DNA from 3 places in the Streptomyces sp. NPDC051569 genome. Region 3 is predicted to be linked to each of the others. Evidence: riboswitches for the same ligand, from Rfam matches in the RefSeq annotation. Region 3 holds a riboswitch; each other region holds the start of a gene.
What was found. Region 3 has a riboswitch for cobalamin ahead of ACIBAE_RS24805 (cobalamin biosynthesis protein). Riboswitches for the same ligand answer to the same signal wherever they lie in the genome.
Positions count from the first base shown of each region.

Region 1 (7,585 bases), on a different contig from region 3:
CCGATCACCGTGACGAGCGGCTTCCGCTCCCAGGCATGCAACAGTTCGGTCGGCGGAGCGGCGAGCAGCCGTCATCTGTACGGTGACGCCGCCGACCTCGCCGCCGGAGCGAACTCCCTGTGCGCCCTGGACCTGGAGGCCCGCAACCACGGCTTCAACGGCATCCTCGGCCCCGGCTACCCGGACCACGGCGACCACGCTCACGTCGACCACCGGCCGAGCCGCTTCTGGTCGGCGCCCAACTGCGGTATCTGACCGCGCCTCTCCGTACGGACGAGCGCGCTCCGCCCGGCCGGTGCGGCCGGCACCGTGTGGAGCGCGTCACCGGCGTGCCCGCCGGCCGTGCCGGTGGCCAGGGCCGTAACTCCCAGGCCCGTGGCCGGAGTCGGGACCGCCGCACCACATGCCACCAGGCGCGTACGCGCGAGAACGCCCATGCCGGGCACCCTCAGCCGCCGTACGCGCCTGGTGTCGTCCTCGTGGACGCCCTCCCGGACGTCGTCCTTCTCAGAAGTCGTCGTCGAAGCCGACCGTGCCCTCGACCGCGACCTGGTAGGCCGACGGACGGCGCTCGAAGAAGTTCGTCAGCTCCTGGACACCCTGCAGCTCCATGAAGGAGAACGGGTTCTCCGAGCCGTACACCGGGGCGAAACCGAGGCGCTGGAGGCGCTGGTCGGCGACGCACTGGAGGTACTCGCGCATCGACTCGGTGTTCATGCCCGGCAGGCCGTCGCCGCACAGGTCGCGGCCGAACTGGAGCTCCGCCTCGACGGCCTCCTTCAGCATGTCCGTGACCTGCTGCTGGAGGGCGTCGTCGAACAGCTCCGGCTCCTCCTTGCGGACCGTGTCCACGACCTCGAACGCGAAGTTCATGTGCATGGTCTCGTCCCGGAACACCCAGTTTGTGCCGGTGGCGAGACCGTGCAGCAGACCGCGCGAGCGGAACCAGTACACGTACGCGAAGGCGCCGTAGAAGAACAGCCCCTCGATGCAGGCCGCGAAGCAGATCAGGTTGAGCAGGAAGCGCCGGCGGTCCGCCTGCGTCTCCAGCCGGTCGATCTTCTCGACCGAGTCGATCCACTTGAAGCAGAACTGCGCCTTCTCGCGGATCGACGGGATCTCCTCCACCGCGTCGAAGGCCGCCGCGCGGTCCGCCGGGTCGGGCAGATACGTGTCCAGCAGGGTCAGATAGAACTGGACGTGCACGGCCTCCTCGAAGAGCTGGCGGGAGAGGTACAGCCGCGCCTCGGGGGAGTTGATGTGCTTGTAGAGCGTCAGCACCAGGTTGTTCGACACGATCGAGTCGCCCGTCGCGAAGAACGCGACCAGCCGGCCGATCATGTGCTGCTCGGCGGGGCTGAGCTTGGCGAGGTCGGCGACGTCGGAGTGGAGGTCGACCTCCTCCACCGTCCAGGTGTTCTTGATCGCGTCCCGGTAGCGGTCGTAGAAGTCCGGGTAGCGCATCGGCCGCAGCGTCAGTTCGAAGCCGGGGTCCAGCAGGTTCTTCGTCTTCTCGGTGGAGATCTCGGTGGACATCACTGACAGGCCTCGCAGGACTCGGGGTTTTCCAGGGAGCAGGCGATCGCGTCCGCGTCGGGAGCCGTGGGACCGGCCTGCTGGAGGGGGATGGCCGCCGCCGGGGAGGCGGTGGCCGCCGCCGCACCACCGCCCGCCGCGCGGGCGATGCGGGTCGCCGGGCGCGAGCGCAGGTAGTACGTCGTCTTGAGCCCCTTCTTCCAGGCGTACGCGTACATCGAGCTGAGCTTCCCGATGGTCGGCGTCTCCAGGAACAGGTTCAGCGACTGGCTCTGGTCGAGGAACGGCGTACGGGCCGCCGCCATGTCGATCAGACCGCGCTGCGGGATCTCCCACGCCGTGCGGTACAGATCGCGGATCTCCGCCGGTACCCAGGTGAAGCCCGCCACCGAGCCGTTGGACTCGCGCAGCGCCTCACGCGTCTGCGCGTCCCAGACACCGAGGTCCTTGAGGTCCCGCACCAGATACGAGTTGACCTGGAGGAACTCACCCGACAGCGTCTCGCGCTTGAAGAGGTTGGAGACCTGCGGCTCGATGCACTCGTACACACCCGCGATGGAGGCGATGGTCGCCGTCGGGGCGATCGCCAGCAGCAGCGAGTTGCGCATGCCGGTCGTGGCGATCCGGGCGCGCAGCGCGGCCCAGCGCTCCGGCCAGGTCAGCTCGACGTCGTAGTGGTCGGGGTGCAGCACACCGCGCGCCGCGCGCGTCTGCGACCACGCGGGGAGCGGGCCACTCCGCTCGGCGAGGTCGCAGGACGCCTCGTACGCGGCGAGCATGATGCGCTCGGCGATCTTCGTGGAGAGCGCGGAGGCCTCGGCGGAGTCGAAGGCGAGGCGCTTCTTGAAGAAGACGTCCTGGAGACCCATCGCGCCCAGGCCCACCGGACGCCACTTGGCGTTGGAGCGGCCGGCCTGGTCGGTCGGGTAGAAGTTGATGTCCACGACCCGGTCGAGGAAGGTCACGGCGGTACGGACGGTCTCGTCGAGCCGTTCCCAGTCGATCTCGCCGGAAGCCAGCACGAACGAGCCCAGGTTGATCGAGCCGAGGTTGCAGACGGCGGTCTCCCCGTCGTCCGTCACCTCCAGGATCTCCGTGCAGAGGTTGGAGGAGTGCACGACCTTGCCGGGCTCGGCCGTCTGGTTGGCCGTGCGGTTCGACGCGTCCTTGAAGGTCATCCAGCCGTTGCCGGTCTGGGCGAGCGTACGCATCATCCGGCCGTACAGCTCACGGGCCGGGATGGTCTTGCGGGCCAGGCCCGCCGCCTCCGCCTCCCGGTAGGCCGCGTCGAAGTCGTCGCCCCACAGGTCGACCAGCTGCGGCACGTCGGCGGGCGAGAACAGCGACCAGTCGCCGTCCGTCTCGACCCGGCGCATGAACTCGTCCGGGATCCAGTGCGCGAGGTTCAGGTTGTGCGTACGCCGGGCGTCCTCACCGGTGTTGTCGCGCAGCTCCAGGAACTCCTCGATGTCGGAGTGCCAGGTCTCCAGGTAGACGGCGGCGGCGCCCTTGCGCCGGCCGCCCTGGTTCACGGCGGCGACCGAGGCGTCCAGGGTCTTCAGGAACGGGACGATGCCGTTGGAGTGACCGTTGGTGCCACGGATCAGCGAACCGCGCGAGCGGACCCGGGAGTACGAGAGGCCGATGCCGCCCGCGTGCTTCGACAGCCGGGCCACCTGGTGGTAGCGGTCGTAGATCGAGTCCAGCTCGTCCAGCGGGGAGTCCAGCAGGTAGCAGGACGACATCTGCGGGTGGCGCGTACCGGAGTTGAAGAGGGTCGGCGAGGACGGCAGGTAGTCCAGGCGGCTCATCAGCCCGTACAGCGCGGCGACCTCGTCCAGCGCGCGGACGCTGTCGTCCTCGGCGAGGCCGGAGGCGACGCGGAGCATGAAGTGCTGCGGCGTCTCGATGACCTGGCGGGTGATCGGGTGCCGGAGCAGGTAGCGGCTGAAGAGCGTCCGCAGCCCGAAGTAACCGAAGCGGTCGTCGGCGGCCGGATCGATCATCTCGTCGAGGCGGGACGCGTGCAGCGTCACGAAGTCGGCCGTCCGGTCGGCGATCAGGCCCTCGCGGTGGCCGACGGCGACCGACGCGGAGAACGACACCGCGCCCTGTCCGGCCGCTTCCTCGGCGATGGTGCGGGTGAGCAGCCGGGCGGCCAGCCGGGAGTAGGCCGGGTCCTCGGAGATCAGTCCTGCGGCTGCCTCGGTGGCGAGCTCACGCAACTCGGCCTCGTCCGACCGGGCGTTGCGGCCGCGCAGCGCGGCGGCCGCGACCTTGCCGGGGTCGGTGTCGGGCAGATCGGCGGTCAGGTCCGTCAGGACCCGCAGCAGCGCGGTCCCCGGTTCGTCGGTCACCTGTGCGGCGGCCTCGGACGTGCCTGAAACCGGATCGGCTGGCGCGATGGTCACGTGGTGCTCTCCCTCGCTCGGCTCTGGGCCGTCGGGAGGGGAGCGGGGGCGCGCACAGCCGTACGACCCGTATACGGGCAGCACGAGGTGTGGCGTCCACCGGCCCAGCCTCGAGGCCCGGACGTCTTGGCACCCGGATCGGTCGAGCCGGATGCGCTGCCGGCAGGTGTTCGGACTCGTGGGTACGACGAAGCACACCACATCACACCGTTGCGGGACAGTTCCGGATTCGCACCGGATTCCCCTGCGTCGACAGCGAGCACGAGCATACATGTGGGGGCCTGTTCATGAACGTGCCCCCACATGTTGTGTCGTGCGGCACTTCTCCCCTGCTGTCGGCCCCCTCCGCTATCGTCGGAAGGACCAAGGAGGTGCCCCGATGACGGCCATCGATTACGCGACGTAGATCCTCCCGGAGGAGTTCGACGAGGCCACCCGGATACTGGCCCGCACCATCGAGGGCATCCGGCTGGAACTCATCGACGGGAAGATCAGGAGCAGGGTTGTGCCGGACGGGGATCACGGGCGCATCATCGAGTGGCTGACACGCATCTGCATGCAGTCGCGCCCGGAGCTGTGGCTCTATCCCGACCAGGGGCTCAAGGTGCAGGCCTACCGTAAGGGCCGGGCCCGGCCGGACGGCTCCCTGGCGCTCAGCGGCGCTTTCGTCGGCCAGGGCGAGTGGGGCGACGCCGCCCCGGTTCTGATGGCGGTCGAGGTCACCTCGTACGACTCCGACTCCGACTCCGATGAGCGGGACCGGGTGGAGAAGCCGCGCGCGTACGCGCAGACCAAGATCCCGGTCTATCTGCTGATCGACCGGGACAGCTGCGAGGTGACGGTCTACAGCGAGCCTGACGGGGTGCGGTACGAGAGCGCGCGCACCGTGCCGTTCGGCAAGGGGATCACGCTGCCCGATCCGGTGGGGATCACGCTGGAGACCGAGGCGCTCAAGGAATGGGTGCGCTGAGCGGCGGACGGGCCGCCGGGTGAGCCGGCGGCCCGTCCCTCTCCTGAGCGGCCGCGTCAGTGCACCGGGTCCGCCGCCGTGGCGGGTGGCAGTTCGGCCACCACGCCCGGGTCACCGGCGTCGGCCGTGTAGTCGGAAGGGCTCGTCTCGTCGATGCCGTCCGGCGCCTTCGCCGCGCGCAGCACGAACGTCAGCACGAGCGTCACCACCACGTTGAGCACGAACGCGGTGAGTCCGATGTAGCCGATCTCCCCGAGCCCGGGGATCTCGTTCGACGATCCGCCGAAGTGCTTCTGCGTCGGGCTGGCGACGCCGTACGCGGCGGCCGTGCCGTACGCCATACCGGCGGCCCAGCCGGCGAGCAGCGCCCAGCGGTGGAACCAGCGGGTGAACAGGCCGCCGACCAGCGCCGGCATCGTCTGGAGGATCCAGATGCCGCCCAGCAGCTGGAAGTTGATCGCGACCGTCTTGTCCATGGACAGCACGAAGGCCAGCGCGCCCACCTTCACCAGCAGCGAGACCAGCTTGGAGACCTTGGTTTCCTGCGCCGGGGTCGCGTCGGGCTTGAGGAAGTCCTTGTAGATGTTGCGCGTGAAGAGATTGGCCGCCGCGATCGACATGATGGCGGCCGGCACGAGCGCGCCGATGCCGATGGCCGCGAAGGCCACGCCCGCGAACCAGTCGGGGAACATGTTCTCGAAGAGCTGCGGGATCGCCAGCTGCGTGTTGTCGACCTTGATGCCGGCGGCGATCGCCATGAAGCCGAGCAGCGCCAGCAGACCCAGCATCAGTGAGTACAGCGGCAGGATCGTGGTGTTGCGCCGGATCACCTCGCGGCTGCGGCTGGAGAGCGTCGCCGTGATGGAGTGCGGATACATGAAGAGCGCGAGCGCGGAGCCGAGCGCCAGCGTGGCGTACCCCCACTGCCCGGCGGCGCCCGGCGCGAGCGCGCCGCGCGGCTGGCCGGTCTTCGGATTGGGCTGTGCGAACGCCTCACCCGCCTTGGCGAAGATGTCGTCGAAGCCGCCCAGCTTGATCGGGATGTAGATGATCGCGACCAGTATCACGACATAGATCAGGCCGTCCTTGACGAAGGCGATCAGCGCGGGCGCCCGCAGGCCGGAGGAGTAGGTGTACGCGGCCAGCACGGCGAACGCGATCAGCAGCGGCAGGTCCCTGACGAACCAGTGGGTGTTCTCGCCGCCGCCGATGCCCATCACGTCCAGCACCGCCTGGATGCCGACGAGCTGGAGCGCGATGTAGGGCATCGTGGCGAGGATGCCGGTGAGGGCGACCGCCAGCGAGAGCCCCTTCGAGCCGAAGCGGCCCCGGACGAAGTCCGAGGTGGTGACGTACCCGTGCTTGTGCGACACCGACCAGAGCCGGGGCAGGAAGGTGAAGATGAGCGGGTAGACGAGGATGGTGTACGGCACGGCGAAGAAGCCGGCCGCGCCCGCCGCGTAGATGGCGGCGGGGACGGCGACAAAGGTGTACGCCGTGTAGAGGTCGCCACCGAGCAGGAACCAGGTGACCCAGGTGCCGAACGACCGTCCGCCCAGGCCCCATTCGTCGAGGCTCTGCTCGTTCTCCGCCCTGCGCCAGCGCGCGGCCAGGAAGCCCATGGCCGTGACGGCCAGGAAGAAGAAGATGAAGACGGCGAGTGCCACGCCGTTCACGCCGTCCTTCATCGCGCCGCACCCGCCTTTCCGGCGCTCCGGGCGAGCCGTCCGCGCTGGTCCCGCTGCCACAGCTGATACGCGATCAGGGTGAGCGCGGTCGAGATCACGACCCAGAGCATCTGGTACCAGTAGAAGAACGGGATGCCGATGAAGTCCGGCTCGACCTTGGCGTAGGAACTCACCCAGAGCAGCGCCACGAAGGGCGCGAAGAGGCAGAGGGCGATGACCACCCGCAGCGGGGTGACCGTGGGCGGTTTCTCTTCAGGAACTTCTGACACGGTGGCTCCGTTCCCCTGGTTGATCGCCTGGCGTAATGCGCAGGAAATCTAGGGGGAGGGGCGGGGTCGCCGTAACCCCCCGTCCGTATTCCGGTACGCGAACGGAGCGGCGAACCGGTCCCCCGGGCACGGTTGCTGACCGTTCGTCCGCGCCGGGGCCGTACGGGGTCCGTACTGGGCCTGTACCGGGCCGTGCCGGGGGCGTACGGGGTCGTGCCGGGGGCGGTACCGCAGGCCGGTCCGGGTCGCCGGCTGCGACTGGGCCGAACGGGTGACTCGGCCGAGGGCGCTCAGCCGATCGGGCGGCTCAGCCGTGCCACGAACTTGTAGCGGTCGCCCCGGTAGACCGAGCGCACCCATTCCACCGGCTCGCCGGCCGCGTCGACGGAGTGCCGGGACAGCATCAGCATCGGCAGGCCGACGTCCGTACCGAGCAGCCCGGCCTCGCGCGGTGTGGCCAGCGAGGTCTCGATGGTCTCCTCGGCCTCCGCCAGCCGTACGTCGTACACCTCGGCCAACGCCGTGTAGAGGGAGGTGTACTTGACGAGCGACCGGCGCAGCGCGGGGAAACGCTTCGCCGAGAGGTGCGTGGTCTCGATGGCCATCGGCTCACCACTGGCCAGCCGCAGCCGCTCGATCCGCAGCACCCGTCCGCCGGCCGAGATGTCGAGCAGTCCGGCCAGGGTGTCGTCGGCCGTGACGTAGCCGATC
Region 1 covers NZ_JBITDJ010000001.1:218,224-225,808, forward strand. Annotated here, with positions in the region: gene ACIBAE_RS00880 (D-Ala-D-Ala carboxypeptidase family metallohydrolase) at 1-255, shown strand, start outside; gene ACIBAE_RS00885 (ribonucleotide-diphosphate reductase subunit beta) at 508-1,536, opposite strand; gene ACIBAE_RS00890 (ribonucleoside-diphosphate reductase subunit alpha) at 1,536-3,947, opposite strand; cobalamin riboswitch at 4,091-4,223, opposite strand; gene ACIBAE_RS00895 (Uma2 family endonuclease) at 4,354-4,917, shown strand; gene mctP (monocarboxylate uptake permease MctP) at 4,974-6,605, opposite strand; gene ACIBAE_RS00905 (DUF3311 domain-containing protein) at 6,602-6,874, opposite strand; gene ACIBAE_RS00910 (GntR family transcriptional regulator) at 7,165-7,585, opposite strand, start outside.
Region 1: it holds a riboswitch for cobalamin, as region 3 does, so the genes downstream of both, ACIBAE_RS00890 (ribonucleoside-diphosphate reductase subunit alpha) here and ACIBAE_RS24805 (cobalamin biosynthesis protein) in region 3, are expected to answer to the same signal.

Region 2 (7,585 bases), on a different contig from region 3:
CCCTGAAGCGAGAAGCCCGCTTTCCGGCACAGTGCGTTCGACGCGGGATTGTCCACCGACGGGAAGGCGTGCAGATAGCGGTGCATCCGCTCGGTGCGCGCCTGCTCCACGACGGCCGCGGCCGCGGCGGCGGCGATGCCCCGCCCCTGGAATTCGGTGAGGACCCCCCATCCCGTCTCGTACAGCTGCTCGCCCTGCCAGGTCTGCTCCCAGAAACCGATCGTGCCGACCGGTTCGCCGTCCGGTAGCAGCACGATGCGGAAAATCCGCCCCTTGCCCGTCCGGTCGGCGCTCAGACCGACGTACCGTCTGTGCCGGGTGAGCAGCTGCTCTTCGGTCTCGGGCCCGCCCAGATGGGTCATCAGCTCCGGTGCGTTCGAGGCGCGGAGGAGATCGAGATCGTCCTCCGACCACGGCTCGATCCTCACCGGCGGTGCTTCGGTATTCATGGTGGGCACTGTAGGGCGACGGTCCGACAACCGGCCGCGCCGGCGATCCCGCCGCAGATCACCGTTCACCCGGCTCGCTCAACTCGCCCAACTCGCCCGGTGTGCTGAGTTGCTCGGTCTGTTCGGCTTGCTCGGGCGGCTCGGGCGGCTCGGGCGGCTCCGTCAAACCGGACTGGCGAACTGTCGCATCCTTGGACTGAACGGGCGTTCGGTGGGCAGACGTTTGACGTGCACCACTATCGGTAGCGGGTGTGGTGAGAAGGAGCGGACATGGAGATCTCCGGCATTGTCACGGCCATCGTGATCGGCATCATCATCGGCGTGCTGGGGCGACTGGTGGTGCCCGGGCGCCAGCGCATCGGCGTGCTGCTGACCATCGTCGTCGGTATCGTCGCGGCGCTGATCGGGACGGCGATCGCGGCCGCCGTGGGTGTGGCGAACACCGACGGCCCCGACTGGATCGAATGGATAATCCAGATCGCCCTGGCGGCGGTGGGTGTCGCGGCCCTGGACCGGGCGAGGGCGCGCCACTGAGCGGCTGGGGGCACTCGCGAGCGTGAGTGCCCGCCGGCTTGAGGGTGCTGGAGGACGCTGGTGTGCGCCCCGCGTGTGTGAGGGCGTTCTCAGTGCGGGCCGGTGTGCAGAGGGCGGCCGCTGAGCAGATTCCAACGGCCGTTCCTGCCACTGAGTTCGGTGGCGGACAGAGGTCGCACGTCGACGCGCCAGAACGCCTCCGGGCCGGCGCCGAGGGCGTGGACCGTGGCGGCACGGATGACGTCCGGCTCGGCCACGGCGATGACGCGTCCCCCGGGGTTGTCCGGCGCCTGGCCGGCCGTGCTCGGACGTGTGGTGAGCGCGTCGAGCCAGTGGCCGACGCGGGCGTGCAGCGCTCGGATGGATTCCCCGCCGTGCGGGGCTGACGCGGGATCCGACAGCCAGGCGGAGACCGACTGCGGCTCGGCGGCCGCTACTTCGTCGAGGGTTCTGCCCTGCCAGCGGCCCATCGCGCACGGTGCGAGATCGGCGAGCGGTGACGCGTCCAGGCCGAGCACCTCGGCGGTGCGGCGGCAGCGCCGCGAGGGGGAGACGTACAGGGCGGCGGCGCGGGGGAAGGTCTCCCGTACGGCCTCGGCCTGCCGCAGCCCGGCGGGGTCCAGTTCGTCGGTGTCGCCGTTGTCGCCGTTGTCGCCGGTGTCGTCGGGGACACCGCTGTCACCGGGGACACGGCCGCCGAAGCGGGCTTCACGCAGTGCTGTGCTGATGGCCGGTGAGATGAGCGTCACACGCGTGGTCATACGGCCTCCTCGGTGGTCGCGACGGCCCGTGGCCCTCCCCTGTTTGATGCCTGGCGATCGCCCGTATCCCGCCGTGCGCCCGACCGGTCGGGAAGGGGGGCCTCTTGGCTCGCTTGTCTGTTCGCGGTACCTTCGCGTCGATATCACGACGGCGAGACGGAAGTCCGGTGAGAGCCCGGCACGGTCGCGCCACTGTATGCCGGGTGCCGGCTGCGTACCACGCAGAGGGGCCCGGTGAGTCAGACCCGATGGCCGTCGTGCGAGCTCCACTGACTGGGACGCGAGTTCCCCAAGGAGGTTCTGTCATGGCTCAGGCCATAGCACCCCCGGCCATTTCTCCCACCAGCGCCGCGGTGACCCCTATTCCGCTGCGCGCGGTCCTGCCGTGGGCCGTGTTCGTCGGCACCCTGATGCTGGTGCTGCTGTACTTCGTCGGCGCTGAGCAGGGCGCGACGTCGGTGTTCTCCGGTGCGGGTGTGCACGAGTGGGTGCACGACGGCCGTCACCTGCTCGGCTTTCCCTGCCACTGACCGCTGACGGAGATCACGCAATGCATGCCTCCACCGTCAGAACTCTCCTCGTCCGCGGCATGATCGCGGGCGTGCTGGCCGGACTCTTCGCGTTCGCGCTGGCTTATGTGGCGGGAGAGCCTTCCGTACGGGACTCCATCGCGTTGGAGGAGACGCAGTCCGCGCCCGCTCATCAGCACGGCGCGGCCCATTCCCCGGATGCCTCCGAGGCCTCGGACGAGGAGGAGGAACTCGTCAGCCGGCCGGTCCAGTCGACGTTCGGGCTGGCCACCGGCCTCCTCGTGTACGGGGTGGCTCTGGGCGGAATCGCCTCGCTGGTCTTCTCCGTCAGCCTGGGGAGGATCGGCGGACTGGGTCCGCGGGCGACTTCGGCCCTGATCGCCGGGGCCGCCTTCCTCACCGTCTACCTGGTGCCGTTCCTCAAGTACCCGGCGATGCCACCGGCGGTGGGAAACCCGGACACCATCGGCAAGCGCACCACGATGTACTTCCTCATGATCCTGCTGAGCGTGTTGCTGGCGGCCATCGCCGTCATCGCGGGGAGAAGGCTCGCCCCGCGCCTCGGCAACTGGAACGCGACGGTCGTCGCCGGTGCCGGATACGCCGTCGTCGTCGCCGTGGCCTGCCTTGTCCTGCCCGCCAACACCGATGCCATCCCGGAGGCCTTCCCGGCCGCTCTGCTCTGGGAATTCCGGCTGGCGTCGATCGGCGTACAGGCCCTGCTCTGGACGGCCTTCGGGCTGATCTTCGGGGCGCTGGCCGAGCGGGTGCTCCAGCCGCGTCAGGCGGTGCCGGCCACCGTCCGGACGGCCCCGTAACCCCCCTGCGTGTGCTCGTGGGGCCCGGCGTATTCACGCCGGGCCCCACCGCGTCTCCCGCCCGCGACCTTTCCGCGCGTGCTGTCCGCCGCTCGATGCCCGTCGAGGCTCCGTGCCCCCGGCCAGTAGAGTTCGGGGTCGGCCTTCCCCGGTCATTCCCCCAGTCCAGAGGTATGTGGCAGTGAGCCCTGCACCCCCCGCGCTCCCCGTGACCGTTGTCGGGATCGGCGCCGACGGGTGGCCCGGCCTGGCGGAGGATGCGCGGCGGGCGCTGCGCGAAGCCGATGTGCTGATCGGTGGGCCCCGGCAGCTGGAGCTTCTCCCCGTGGACGAGTGCGGCGGCGAGCGGGTGGCCTGGCCGTCGCCGTTGCGGCCCGCCGTTCCCGGGCTGCTCGCCGCGCACGCCGGCCGGCGGGTCTCCGTGCTGGCCAGCGGGGACCCGATGTTCTACGGGATCGGGCGGGCCCTGTCCGAGGTCGTGGGCGCCGGGGCGTTGCGGGTGCTGCCGCATCCGTCGTCGGTGTCGTACGCCTGCGCGCGGCTCGGCTGGCCCGTGGAGGAGACCGAGGTCGTCACGCTCGTCGGCCGTCCCGCCGAGCGGTTGGCCGCCGCCCTCCACGACGGCCGCCGGATCCTGGTCCTCAGCGCCGGGGCCGCCACCCCCGCCGAGGTCGCGGCGCTGCTGCGTGAGCGGGGGTACGGGCCGAGCCGTATGCACGTACTCGAACAGCTGGGGGCACAGCGGGAACGGCACGTCGACGGCACCGCGCGGGACTGGGCGGAGCCGGCGGGCGATCCGCTGAACGTCGTGGCGGTCGAGTGCCGCCGCGCCCCGGACGCGCCGCGGCTCGGAGCCGTACCCGGCCTGCCGGACACCGCGTACGAGCATGACGGTCAGCTCACCAAGCGTCATGTACGGGCCGCCACGCTGGCCGTGCTCGCGCCCGCGCCCGGGGAGACGCTGTGGGATGTCGGGGGCGGGTCGGGATCGATCGCGGTGGAATGGATGCGTACGCACCATGCGTGTCGTGCGGTGTCGGTGGAGCGCGATCCCGTACGGGCGGAACGTATCGGCCGCAACGCGCGGACTCTCGGCGTCCCCGGCCTGCGGGTCGTCACGGGCGCGGCCCCCGGTGTGCTGGCGGGGCTGCCGGTGCCGGACGCGGTGTTCATCGGCGGCGGGCTGACCGCGCCGGGGCTGCTGGAAGCGTGCTGGGCGGCGCTGCCGGTGGGCGGCCGGCTGGTCGCGAACACGGTGACGCTGGAGTCCGAGGCGCTGCTGGCCGAGTGGTATCGCCGGTTCGGCGGCGACCTCGTACGCCTCGCGGTCGCGCACGCCGTCCCGGTGGGCGGATTCACCGGCTGGCGACAGGCCATGCCGGTCACCCAGTGGGCCGTCACGAAAGACCTTTCGCACGTCCCCTCGGGGGAATCCTCAGGAGAAGAACGATGACGGTGTACTTCATCGGCGCCGGCCCCGGCGCCGCCGACCTGATCACGGTGCGGGGCGCGCGCAGGCTCGCGGAGTGCGGTGTGTGCCTGTACGCGGGAAGCCTGGTGCCGCGCGAACTGCTGGCCGATTGCCCGCCGGACGCGCGGCTCATCGACACGGCCCGGATGGACCTGGACGGCATCACGGCGGAACTGGTCCGCGCGCACGAGGAGGGCCAGGACGTGGCCCGGCTGCACTCCGGTGACCCGTCGGTGTTCAGCGCGGTCGCGGAGCAGATGCGGCGACTGGACGCGGCGGGGGTGCCGTACGAAGTGGTCCCGGGAGTACCGGCGTTCGCGGCGGCGGCAGCCGCCCTGAAGCGCGAACTGACCGTACCGACGGTGGGCCAGACCGTCATCCTGACCCGCGTCGCCCAGCAGGCCACCCCGATGCCGGAGGGCGAGGACCTGGCCACGCTCGGGAAGAGCGGAGCGCTGCTGGTACTGCACCTCGCGGCGAGGTACGTCGACCGGGTCGTGGCGGAACTGCTGCCGCACTACGGCGCGGACTGCCCGGCGGCGGTGGTGGCGATGGCCAGCCGCCCGGACGAACTGGTCCTGCGGGGAACGCTGGGGGACATCGCCGAGCAGGTGAAGGCGGCGGGCGTGGTGCGGACGGCGGTCATCATGGTGGGCCGGACGCTGGGAGCGGAACAGTTCAGGGACAGCCACCTGTACTCACCGGAGCGGGACAGGCGGGAACCGCACGCCTGTTGAGGGGCGAGGGCTGAGGCGGCTGGGAGCCGGGGCGACCGAGGAGCGCGCTGACCGGTCACCGGTCACATGTGACCGGTGAGTGCCGCCAGGGGGCGGACAGGAGCATGATCAGCCACCGGTGGCCCCGTCGCCGACCGGCGGGAACCGCTGACCAGCGCCACCACTCTCGTGCGGCGAAGGCAGCAGGCCCCACCGAACCGTCTCGGTGGGGGCCACTGCGTACGCCGACGTTGCCTCAAACGCTGTCTTCGCCTTGGGGGGGCGGACCGAATCCGCTCCTCGGTCAGGGGAGCGAGAGGGGACGCCGGAACGGGTTGGACCGACAACGCCCCCGTCCTCACCACCCCCACCGGCAAGCCGCTCGAACCCCGGCAGCCTCAGATGTCACCACCGTCTCCCTCCGGAGCAGGGCCCCGCGCGATCAGCTGCCACCATCGCAGGCATTCGACCGCCATCCTGCTGCCAGAACAAGGCGCCGGCTCATCGTGGTCAAGGAGCTCCTCGGCTCGCGCCCGCATGCGTGTCACGTTCAAGCGCCTGGTGGACCTGCGCAAGCGGCGCTCGGCGACCATCCGCGACGTGCTGGGCGTCAAGAACATGTGGCACGTCGGCCCCTCCCCTGAGTGGCCGCTCACGGTCCTGATCATCGATGAGGCGCACACGTACTTCCGCGAGTACAAGGGCAGCGACGCCGAGACGAAACGTTTGGCCGCGTTGACGGCGGAAAACGCCCGACTGGTGGAGGACCTGGTCAAGAAGGGCCGCAGCGTCGGCATCCTGGTGATCCTGATCAGCCAGAAGACCACCGGTGATGCCATCCCCACCTTCATCCGCGACGTGTGCCCCATCGGGCTGTCCTTCGCGCAGAAGACCGTGGAAGCCGCCGTGGCCGCGCTGGGCGACGACATCCGCAACTGGCCCGACGCCAGCCCCGTCACCTTGCAGGACCCCGCCTACGTCGGCGTCGCCGTGATGGCGATGCAGGGCCGCCCCGGCTACACGCGCATCCGCACCCCCTACGTCTCAGACGCCGACGCGGCCCGCGTCGCCGAAGATACCTCGCACCTGACCGCCGACCCGGACCTGTGCCTGGACGCCCTCCTCGACTCGACCGGCCGGACATTCCCCGACGACGAAGGACCGGACGGCGCCCCTGTCCCGCTCGCCAAGTAGACCGAACAACCCATGCCAGAAAGAAGGTCGAGGATATGACGGAGGAGCGGTTCACCCGGCGCACCGTGACCGTGGTCATGGCGGTCATCGCGGCCCTGGCCTTCGTCTTCTCCTTCGGCAACGTCTGGGCGCTCGCCCTGCGGCTCGGCGTTCCCCACCCGATCGCGCCGCTGATCGCCCCTATGGTGGACCTGTCGGTCGTCGGGCTCCTGGTCGCCCTGCGGTTCCTGGCCCTGCGCGGTGTGCCCAAGGCGGAGCTGCGGGCCGGTAACCGACTGCTGCACCTGTGCGGGCTGCTCACCCTCGCGCTGAACACCGCCGAACCCCTGCTGGCCGGACGCTACGGACGGGCCTGCCTGGACACCGTCGCCCCGCTCCTGCTCCTCGGCTGGGGCCACGTCGGCCCCGCCTTCCTCGCCCAGTTCCACACCCACACCCGCCCCACCCAGAACCTGGAGGCCACCGCCGCCACCCCTGCCGCCGATCCGGTGCCCGACGTCGCACCATCACCCGAATCGGCACCCCCGATGCCCGCCCCGCAGTTCGTCGCCTCCCTGATCGAGGAGCTGGAGCCCGCTCCGGCCGCCGCTCTGCCCACCACCGTCGCCAAGACGGCCCACTCCGCCTCCGGCCCGGCTCTGCCGGTCGCCCTGCTGGACGCGGCCCGGCGCATCGCGGACACTCACCGCGCCGATCACGAAGCGCCTATCACAGCGGCCCAGTTGGGGACTCGCATGGGCGTTGCCCTGCCGGTGGCCACCGCCGCTCTCGCTCAGCTCTGAGCCCCGTCCCTCACCGGCCGCATCCCCCTCGCTCAGCCCCACGCCCGTCCATGGGCCTGGTTCGTCATGCCCCGAGCAGCACCAAGACGCCTCTTCGCCTGGCTGGTTGCTGCTCGGGGCCACCCCGCCCGACAGAAGGGACACGCCCCGAATGGTCACCCTGGACCTGCGCCACGTGGCAAGCCCCGCCGTACGGGACCTGCTCCACCTCGTCAACCACCCCGACTTCGACCGCGCACAGCAGCAGATCGAACACCTCGGCGGCTGCACCGAACCCGTCCGCCTCACCGGCCAGAGCACCACCGTCGATGCCATGACCGGGGAGGTGCT
Region 2 covers NZ_JBITDJ010000033.1:29,316-36,900, forward strand. Annotated here, with positions in the region: gene ACIBAE_RS28425 (GNAT family N-acetyltransferase) at 1-449, opposite strand, end outside; gene ACIBAE_RS28430 (GlsB/YeaQ/YmgE family stress response membrane protein) at 720-983, shown strand; gene ACIBAE_RS28435 (histidine phosphatase family protein) at 1,073-1,744, opposite strand; cobalamin riboswitch at 1,860-2,010, shown strand; gene ACIBAE_RS28440 (CbtB-domain containing protein) at 2,050-2,274, shown strand; gene ACIBAE_RS28445 (CbtA family protein) at 2,295-3,092, shown strand; gene cbiE (precorrin-6y C5,15-methyltransferase (decarboxylating) subunit CbiE) at 3,274-4,545, shown strand; gene cobM (precorrin-4 C(11)-methyltransferase) at 4,542-5,300, shown strand; gene ACIBAE_RS28460 (hypothetical protein) at 5,817-6,473, shown strand; gene ACIBAE_RS28465 (DUF2637 domain-containing protein) at 6,509-7,255, shown strand; gene ACIBAE_RS28470 (replication initiator) at 7,407-7,585, shown strand, end outside.
Region 2: it holds a riboswitch for cobalamin, as region 3 does, so the genes downstream of both, ACIBAE_RS28440 (CbtB-domain containing protein) here and ACIBAE_RS24805 (cobalamin biosynthesis protein) in region 3, are expected to answer to the same signal.

Region 3 (7,585 bases):
ATCGGGCGCGGCGGGATCGCAGCTGAACCGGCAGCCGGCGACGGCCGCCACCTCGGGCATCAGTGTCGCGAGGGCCCGTACGGCCGTGGACTTGGCCGTGCCCTTCTCGCCGCGTACGAGGACACCGCCCACGGCGGGACTGACCGCGTTGAGCAGCAGGGCCAGCCGCAGATCGTCCATCCCCACGACGGCGGTGAACGGGAAAGGCGTGCTCATATGCTGATCGCTCCTTCGTACTGCTTCACGGCTTCAAGCGGCTTCACGGCGTCACACGGCTGTACCGTCCCGCGCGGCTGACGCGGCTGACGCGGCCGACGCGCCTCGACGGTCGTCATGGCGCCCCCGGCGGGATGAAGGGCAGCCCGGCCGGGGCCCCCTCCTCGATCAGACGCAGCAGCGCGTCCGTGTCGGCGTGCTCCTCGATGAGGTCGCCGAGCAGGTCGAGCTGCTCCTCGCGCAGCGCTCCGAAGCTCGTGTCGGGCGCCGGGACGAAACGCCGGCCGGCCGCCCGCGCCACCTCCGTCAGGAACCGCCGCCGGAACGCGTCGCTCTCCAGCGCCCCGTGCCAGTGCGTGCCCTGGACGGCCCCCACCCGGCAACCGTCCAGCGGCGTTCCCCGCTCGTCCGAGACGAACGCCTCGCCGCCGCGCACCTCCGCGACGCCGTGATGGATCTCGTACCCCTCGACGGCTTCGCCGAGGGCCGTCCCGGCCGGCCTGGCCAGGGTCTTCTCCCGGTCGAACCTGACCCGCACGGGCAGCAGGCCGAGACCCGCCACGGCCCCCGCCCGCGACTCCACCTCGTCCTCGATGTGCTCGCCCAGGATCTGGTAGCCGCCGCAGATGCCCAGCACGGGACGCCCCTCGGCGGCCCGCCGGACGATCGCGTCGGCCAGCCCGCGCTCCCGCAGCCATGCCAGCGCCTTGACCGTGCCGCGGGTGCCCGGCAGGACCACCAGATCGGCGTCGGCCAGCTCCTCGGCCCGGTCCACGAAGCGCACCACGACCCCCGGCTCGGCCGCCAGCGCGTCCACGTCCGTGAAGTTGGACATCAGGGGTACGGCGCAGACCGCGACCCGCAGCACGTCCTCGCCGTACGGGGCGGACGCCGGTGACTCGCGGACGGCGCCGCGCACCGAGACCCGCAGCCCGTCCTCCTCGTCGATGCCCAGACCGTGCCGGAACGGCAGCACGCCCAGCGTGGCCCGCCCGGTCAGCCCGCGCAGCATCTCCAGACCCGGCTCCAGCAGCGACACGTCGCCCCGGAACTTGTTGACGAGATAACCCGCGATCAGATCCTGGTCCTCGGGGCTCAGCAGCGCGGTCGTCCCGAAGAACGAGGCGAAGACCCCGCCCCGGTCGATGTCCCCGACCACCACCACCGGCAGCCGCGCGGCCCGCGCGATGCCCATGTTGACGATGTCGGTACGGCGCAGATTGATCTCGGCCGGGCTGCCGGCCCCCTCGCAGATCACGGCGTCATACGTGCTCCGCAGCTCCTCCAGGCACTCCAGAACGGTCGCCAGCAGGGCTTCCCGCCCCCCGTGCGGTGTGCTCCCGGGGGACGCCCCGGTCCCGCCGAAGAAGCCGCGCGCACTCATCTCGCCCACCGGCCGCCCCATCAGCACCACCTGGCTGCTGCGGTCACCGCCCGGCTTCAGCAGAACGGGATTCATCAGCGCGGACGGCTCCACACGGGCCGCCTGCGCCTGCATCGCCTGGGCCCGGCCGATCTCCGCGCCCTCGCGCGTCACGAACGAGTTCAGCGACATGTTCTGGCCCTTGAAGGGCGCGACCTTCACCCCCTGGCGTACCAGCCAGCGGCAGATGCCCGCCGTGACGACGCTCTTCCCGGCGTCCGAGGTGGTCCCCGCTATCAGCAGGCCACCGCCGGGCGCGCCCCGACCCATCAGCCTCATCGGCGTTCCTTCCCGCTTCCGGACGTACCCGCCGCACGGGCACGCCGCAGCGCGCCGTACGCGAACCGGCCCGTGACACAGACCGCCAGCGCGAGGGTGTTCACCCGGCGCGACAGCCGTACGGCCCGCTCGATGTCCGCGACCTCGACGGGCCGCCCCGCGCCGTTCAGCACCGGCCGGTGCTCGACCCGGCCGCCGTAAGTCAGCGTCCCGCCGAGGCGTACGCCCAGCGCGCCCGCGAACGACGCCTCCACCGGGCCCGCGTTGGGGCTCGGATGCCGGTGCGCGTCCTGCCGCAGCGCCCGTACGGCTCCGCGCGGACGGCCGCCCGCCAGCACCGCCAGGGCGGCGGTCAGCCGGGCCCCCGGCCAGCCGGCCACATCGTCGAGCCGGGCCGAGGCCCAGCCGAACCGGCGGTACCTGGCGGACCGGTGACCCACCATCGCGTCCAGCGTGTTGACCGCGCGGAACGCCACCAGACCGGGCGCCCCGGCGACCGCTCCCCACACCAGCGCGCCCACCACGGCGTCGGAGGTGTTCTCGGCGACGGACTCCACGACGGCGCGGGCGATCTGCTGCCCGTCCAGGGCCTGGGGGTCGCGTCCGCACAGATGCGGCAGCCGCCGCCTGGCCCGCTCGATGTCCCCGGCGGTGAGCGCCCCGCCGATGGCCCGTGCCTCCCGGCCCAGTGAGGTGCCGCCGACGACGGCCCAGGTGGCGGCGGCGGTCAGGACGGCGGAGGCGGCGGGGCGGTCGCGTACCCCCCGGGCGGCGAGCGCCGCGGCCCCGGCGGCGCCACCGGCGCAGACCAGGGTGTGCAGTGCGCCCCACCCGCGGTGGTCGCGCCAGAGCGTCCGCTCGACAGCCCCCGCGGCCGTACCGAACGCGGCGACCGGATGCCCCCGGCGTGGATCGCCGAACATCCGGTCGGCGAGGAGGCCGGCGGTGGCGCCGTACGCGAAGATCCGCTCGGCGGCTGAACCCCAGCCAGGCATGGCGACATGTCCTCACTCAGGGTCCGCGCCCCGGCTCGACGTGATGCGGCGGCGAGAGTTCCTGGCTCCTGGGGGACGAGGCCTCCAGTGACAGTGGCGGGACCGCGCCGGATTCGCACCGGCTTCCTCTTCTGCCTCCGTAAATGGCCCCGGAAGTCCACCACGCTCCGCGAACACCGTCAACTCACCTCTGACCTGCGACGGGACAGTGTGCCGCGCCCCACACGGCACGCGTTCGGTGGCCGGGTCAGGCGACGATCAGATAGATCCCGTACGCCACGGCCGCCGCGCACAGGGCGAAGCAGGCGTAGGCGCCGATACGGGCCGGTGCCACCACGGGGCCGGCGGCGCCCCGCCCGGACGCGGAGTCCCGCTTGGCGAGACCCACGATGCCCAGGGTGAACAGGCCGACGAGCCCGATCGTGGCCACGAGGCTGACGCCGAAGACGGAGCCGAGAGCCGCCCAGTCGATGTTCATGCGGCTTGTTCCTTTACCGGGGTGGGTGCCGGGGCAGCTGCCGGAGCCGCTGTCTTGACGGGTCGTGCCGGGTCGGCGGCCGGGAGGTCCTGCGCGCCGCCGGCGGCTGCCACGGGCGGCGGGGCGACGGCGGTGACGGCGGCCGCCACCGGTGCGGTCGGGCCGCCGGTCTCCGTGACATTCGTGTGGTCGACCGGACGGCGGCGCGAGGCGAGCCAGATCCCGCCGGAGGCCGCGACGAGCAGGACGGCCACGGCCGCGACGCCCCAGCTGCCCTGGCGGGTCAGGAACTCCGCGCCGGCGGCGACCAGGCCCGCGGCGGGCAGGGTCAGGCCCCAGGCGATGAACATCCGGGTCGCGGTCGACCAGCGGACCACCCCGCCCTTGCGGCCGAGGCCGGAGCCCATCACGGCGCCCGAGACGGACTGCGTGGTGGAGAGCGAGAAGCCCAGGTGCGAGGAGGCCAGGATGACGGTCGCGGCGCTGGTCTGGGCGGCGAAGCCCTGCTGCGGCCGGAGATCGGTGAGGCCGGCGCCCATGGTGCGGATGATCCGCCAGCCGCCGAGATACGTACCGAACGCGATCGCCGTACCGGCGGAGACGATGACCCACAGGGGAGGATTGGAGCCGGGGGCGAGGACGCCCCCGGTGACCAGCGCGAGCGTGATGACGCCCATGGTCTTCTGCGCGTCGTTGGTGCCGTGGGCGAGCGAGACGAGACCGGCGGAGGCGATCTGCCCGGCGCGGTAGCCCTTGGCGGTGGCCTTCTCGTCCGTCCCCCGGCCGATCCGGTACGTCAGCCGGGTGGCGAGCAGGGCCGCGAGGCCCGCGACGAGGGGCGCCGCGAGCGCGGGGATCAGGATCTTGGTGATCACGACACCGCCGTTGACCCCGGAGGATCCGACGGACATCAGGGTGGCGCCGATCAGGCCGCCGAAGAGTGCGTGGGAGGAGCTCGACGGCAGGCCGAGCAGCCAGGTGAAGAGATTCCACAGGATGGCGCCGACGAGCGCCGCGAAGATCACTTCTGTCCGGATGCCCTGTTCATTGATGAGCCCGCCGGAGATCGTCTTGGCGACCTCGACGGACAGGAACGCGCCGACGAGATTCAGGACGGCCGACATGGCCACCGCGATCTTGGGTTTCAGGGCGCCGGTCGAGATGGTCGTCGCCATCGCGTTGGCGGTGTCGTGGAAACCGTTGGTGAAGTCGAACACGAGAGCCGTCGCGATCACTATCGCGAGCAGCAGCGTCATGTGCTCCATGTACCCAGGCAATCGTTCGACGTCAGTGGCTCGGTGAACGTAGGGAGTCAGAATGAACGGAAGATGAACAGAGCACGTATGTGCGGTGACTCATGGGGTTTGTCACGTGTGATGTCACCCAGATGTCATTTTCATGTCGTCCGGGAATCGCCCCTCCGCCGCTGAATTCACCTATCCTTCCGCGCCGCTCCCACCCGCTCGCTCCGTCCGGGGACCGGGCCGCCCTCTCCGGAAGCGGAGCCGGAGCCCCCCGGAGCCCGAGCCGGCTTCCGCCGGGCACGGCCGGCTGACAAGATCGCCGGCCGGCTGACAAGATCGCCGCATGACCGGAGAGCCGTCGCGGGACGCGATCGAACAGGCCTGGCAGGACCTCGTGGCCACCGCCCGCAGGACGGCGGCGGAAGGGCTCGTCGTCGGCACCTCGGGCAACGTCTCCGTACGCGTCGGCCCCCTGGTCCTGGTCACGCCGAGCGGCGTGCCCTACGACCGGCTCGCCCCCGGGGACGCACTCGCCGTCGATCTCGACGGCCGCCGGGTCCTCGGCGAGTTCGTGCCCACCAGCGAACTGCCGCTGCATCTCGCCGTCTACCGGAACACCTCCGCGACCGCCGTGGTCCACACCCACGCCGTGCACGCCACCGCCGTCTCCACCCTCGTGTCCGAGCTGCCGCCGATCCACTACATGACGGCGGCCCTCGGCGGCCCCGTCCGGGTCGCCCCGTACGCGCTGTACGGCTCCGACGAACTGGCCGCGCACCTGCTGTACGCGCTGCGCGGGCGCACCGGCTGCCTGCTCCGCAACCACGGAACCGTCACCTACGGCGACACCCTCGCCCAGGCGTACGACCGCACGGCCCAGCTGGAATGGATGTGCCGTCTCTGGCTCGCCGCCGCCTCCGTCCCGGGGCGGACGCCCACGCTGCTCACCGGGGCACAGCTGGACGAGGCCGGGAAGAAGCTCAGGGGCTACGGCCAGACCTGAGCCGTGGCACCGGCGCACGGCCGGTCCGTCCCCTGACGGCCCCCGCCCGCTGGCCGGAACGGCCGGCCGCGCCGACACTGAGAGCGTGCGCCCGGCTACAGCGACGGCAGCTGCCGTCTCCACACTCATCGGTGTCGGCGCGGCCGCGGTCGCGGCCGGCCGGTACGCCAGCGATGCCGCGCTCAAGGCATCGCCCGGGCGCCCCCTGCCCGGCGATCCCCGCCTCACCGTGCACGCCACGGCCGCCGGACAGGTCACCCTGACCCGCAGCCTGGCGTCACTGCGACCCGGCACGTACGGCCTCGAAGGGCGCGGCGTCCACGCCGTCGTCGGGCCCGTACAGGCCGGGGTGGCGCGCCCCGCCGACACCGTCGTACGGCGGCTGGAACGCGTCAGTTACGGCAGGCTCACCCCCGGCACCCGGGTACACCTCACTCCGCAGGTGTACAGCGGCACCCCCGCCGTCGCCCTCGGCCTCGACCACAAGGACGTGGAGATCCCCGGCGAGCTCGGCCCCCTCCCCGCGTGGTTCGTGCCCGGGCACCGGGACACCTGGGTGATCACCGTGCACGGCCTGGGCACCACCCGCGAGCACCCCATGAACCTCATGGGATTCCTGGCCGGCCGGCAGTTCCCCGTGCTCGACCTCGCCTACCGGGGCGACGCCGGCGCCCCTCGCTCCCCGGACGGCCTCGGTCACCTCGGTGACTCCGAATGGCGCGACCTCGACGCCGCCATCCGCTACGCGGTGCGCTACGGCGCGGAGCGCGTGATCCTCTACGGCTGGTCCACCGGCGCCTCGATGGCGCTCCACGCCGCGGCCGAGTCCGCGCTCGCCGCCCGTGTCTCCGGGCTGGTGCTCGACTCGCCGGTGCTGGAGTGGGAGGCCACCCTGCGGGCGCTGGCCACCGCCCGCCGCGTCCCCGCGCCGCTGCTGCCGCTCGCGGTCAGGGCGGCCCAGGGCAGGGCGGCCCAGAGCAGGAACGGGCTGCGCGGCGGCCGGCCCGGTGCGGGAGCGGGCCACGGCGCCCCCCTGATTCCCACGCTCATCTTCCACGGCCCCGATGACACCCTCGCGTCGTGGGAACCCGCCCGCGCACTGGCGGCCCGGCGTCCGGACCTGATCGGTCTCCACACCGTGCGGGGCGCTCCGCACGCGGCGATGTGGAACGTCGACCCTGCCGGGTACGAAGAGGCTCTGAGGCGCTTCCTCACCCCCCTGATGTAGCGCCTCAGCAGGCATTTCCGGCCCCTCGTCGCCTCCCGCGCGGCCTCCGCCGGAGGGGCGCCTCCGCTCTTCCGGCAGCGACGGAACACGTTCCGTTTGGGCTTTCGGGCGGTCAGCGGGAAGACTGCCCCCGTGACGTCCCGAAAGCCTGATGAGCAATTGGCGCGCAACTCCAGACTCCGACTCGTCCGCTCACGGCCGTTGGCCACGGCCCGACGGGCCGTAAGCGATGGGCGCGGGCGGCCGGCCCCCCGGCCGCCCGAGGGCACTCCGCCCCCCGCGGAGCTGGCCCGTCAGGCGAGAGAGGTGCTCGCCGATGCCGTACGCATGGCCCGCTGGGCGGCCGTCGACCGCGACCCCGGAGCGGGTCCGCTCCCCGTTCCCGCGCGGGAACGGGCGGGGGCCGCACTGGAACTGACCCCCGAGCAGGTACTCGCGGGCTGGGACCGCGCCCGGCTGGCCGGACTCGTCGAACTGCACGGCGGCACCGTGCGGCCCGGCTGGCGGCTCCAGGCATGGGACCGCGACGACAGCGCCGTGCTGCGCGGCTGGGTCGCGCTCTTCGACGCCTGGTCGCTGGTCCACCCCGCCCCCGCCGACGTCGCCCCGGCGACGGTCGCCGAGGTCGTCGAGGCCGTGCCCCAGGTGCTCTCCCTGCTGCAGCTCTCGGCCGGACCGGTGCTCGCACCGGCGCTGCTGGACCTGCTGCGCCAGCGGGT
Region 3 covers NZ_JBITDJ010000021.1:25,846-33,430, forward strand. Annotated here, with positions in the region: gene ACIBAE_RS24795 (putative cobaltochelatase) at 1-216, opposite strand, end outside; gene ACIBAE_RS24800 (cobyric acid synthase) at 332-1,918, opposite strand; gene ACIBAE_RS24805 (cobalamin biosynthesis protein) at 1,915-2,913, opposite strand; cobalamin riboswitch at 2,946-3,090, opposite strand; gene ACIBAE_RS24810 (hypothetical protein) at 3,161-3,391, opposite strand; gene ACIBAE_RS24815 (anion permease) at 3,388-4,656, opposite strand; gene ACIBAE_RS24820 (class II aldolase/adducin family protein) at 4,979-5,638, shown strand; gene ACIBAE_RS24825 (alpha/beta hydrolase) at 5,724-6,866, shown strand; gene ACIBAE_RS24830 (hypothetical protein) at 6,999-7,585, shown strand, end outside.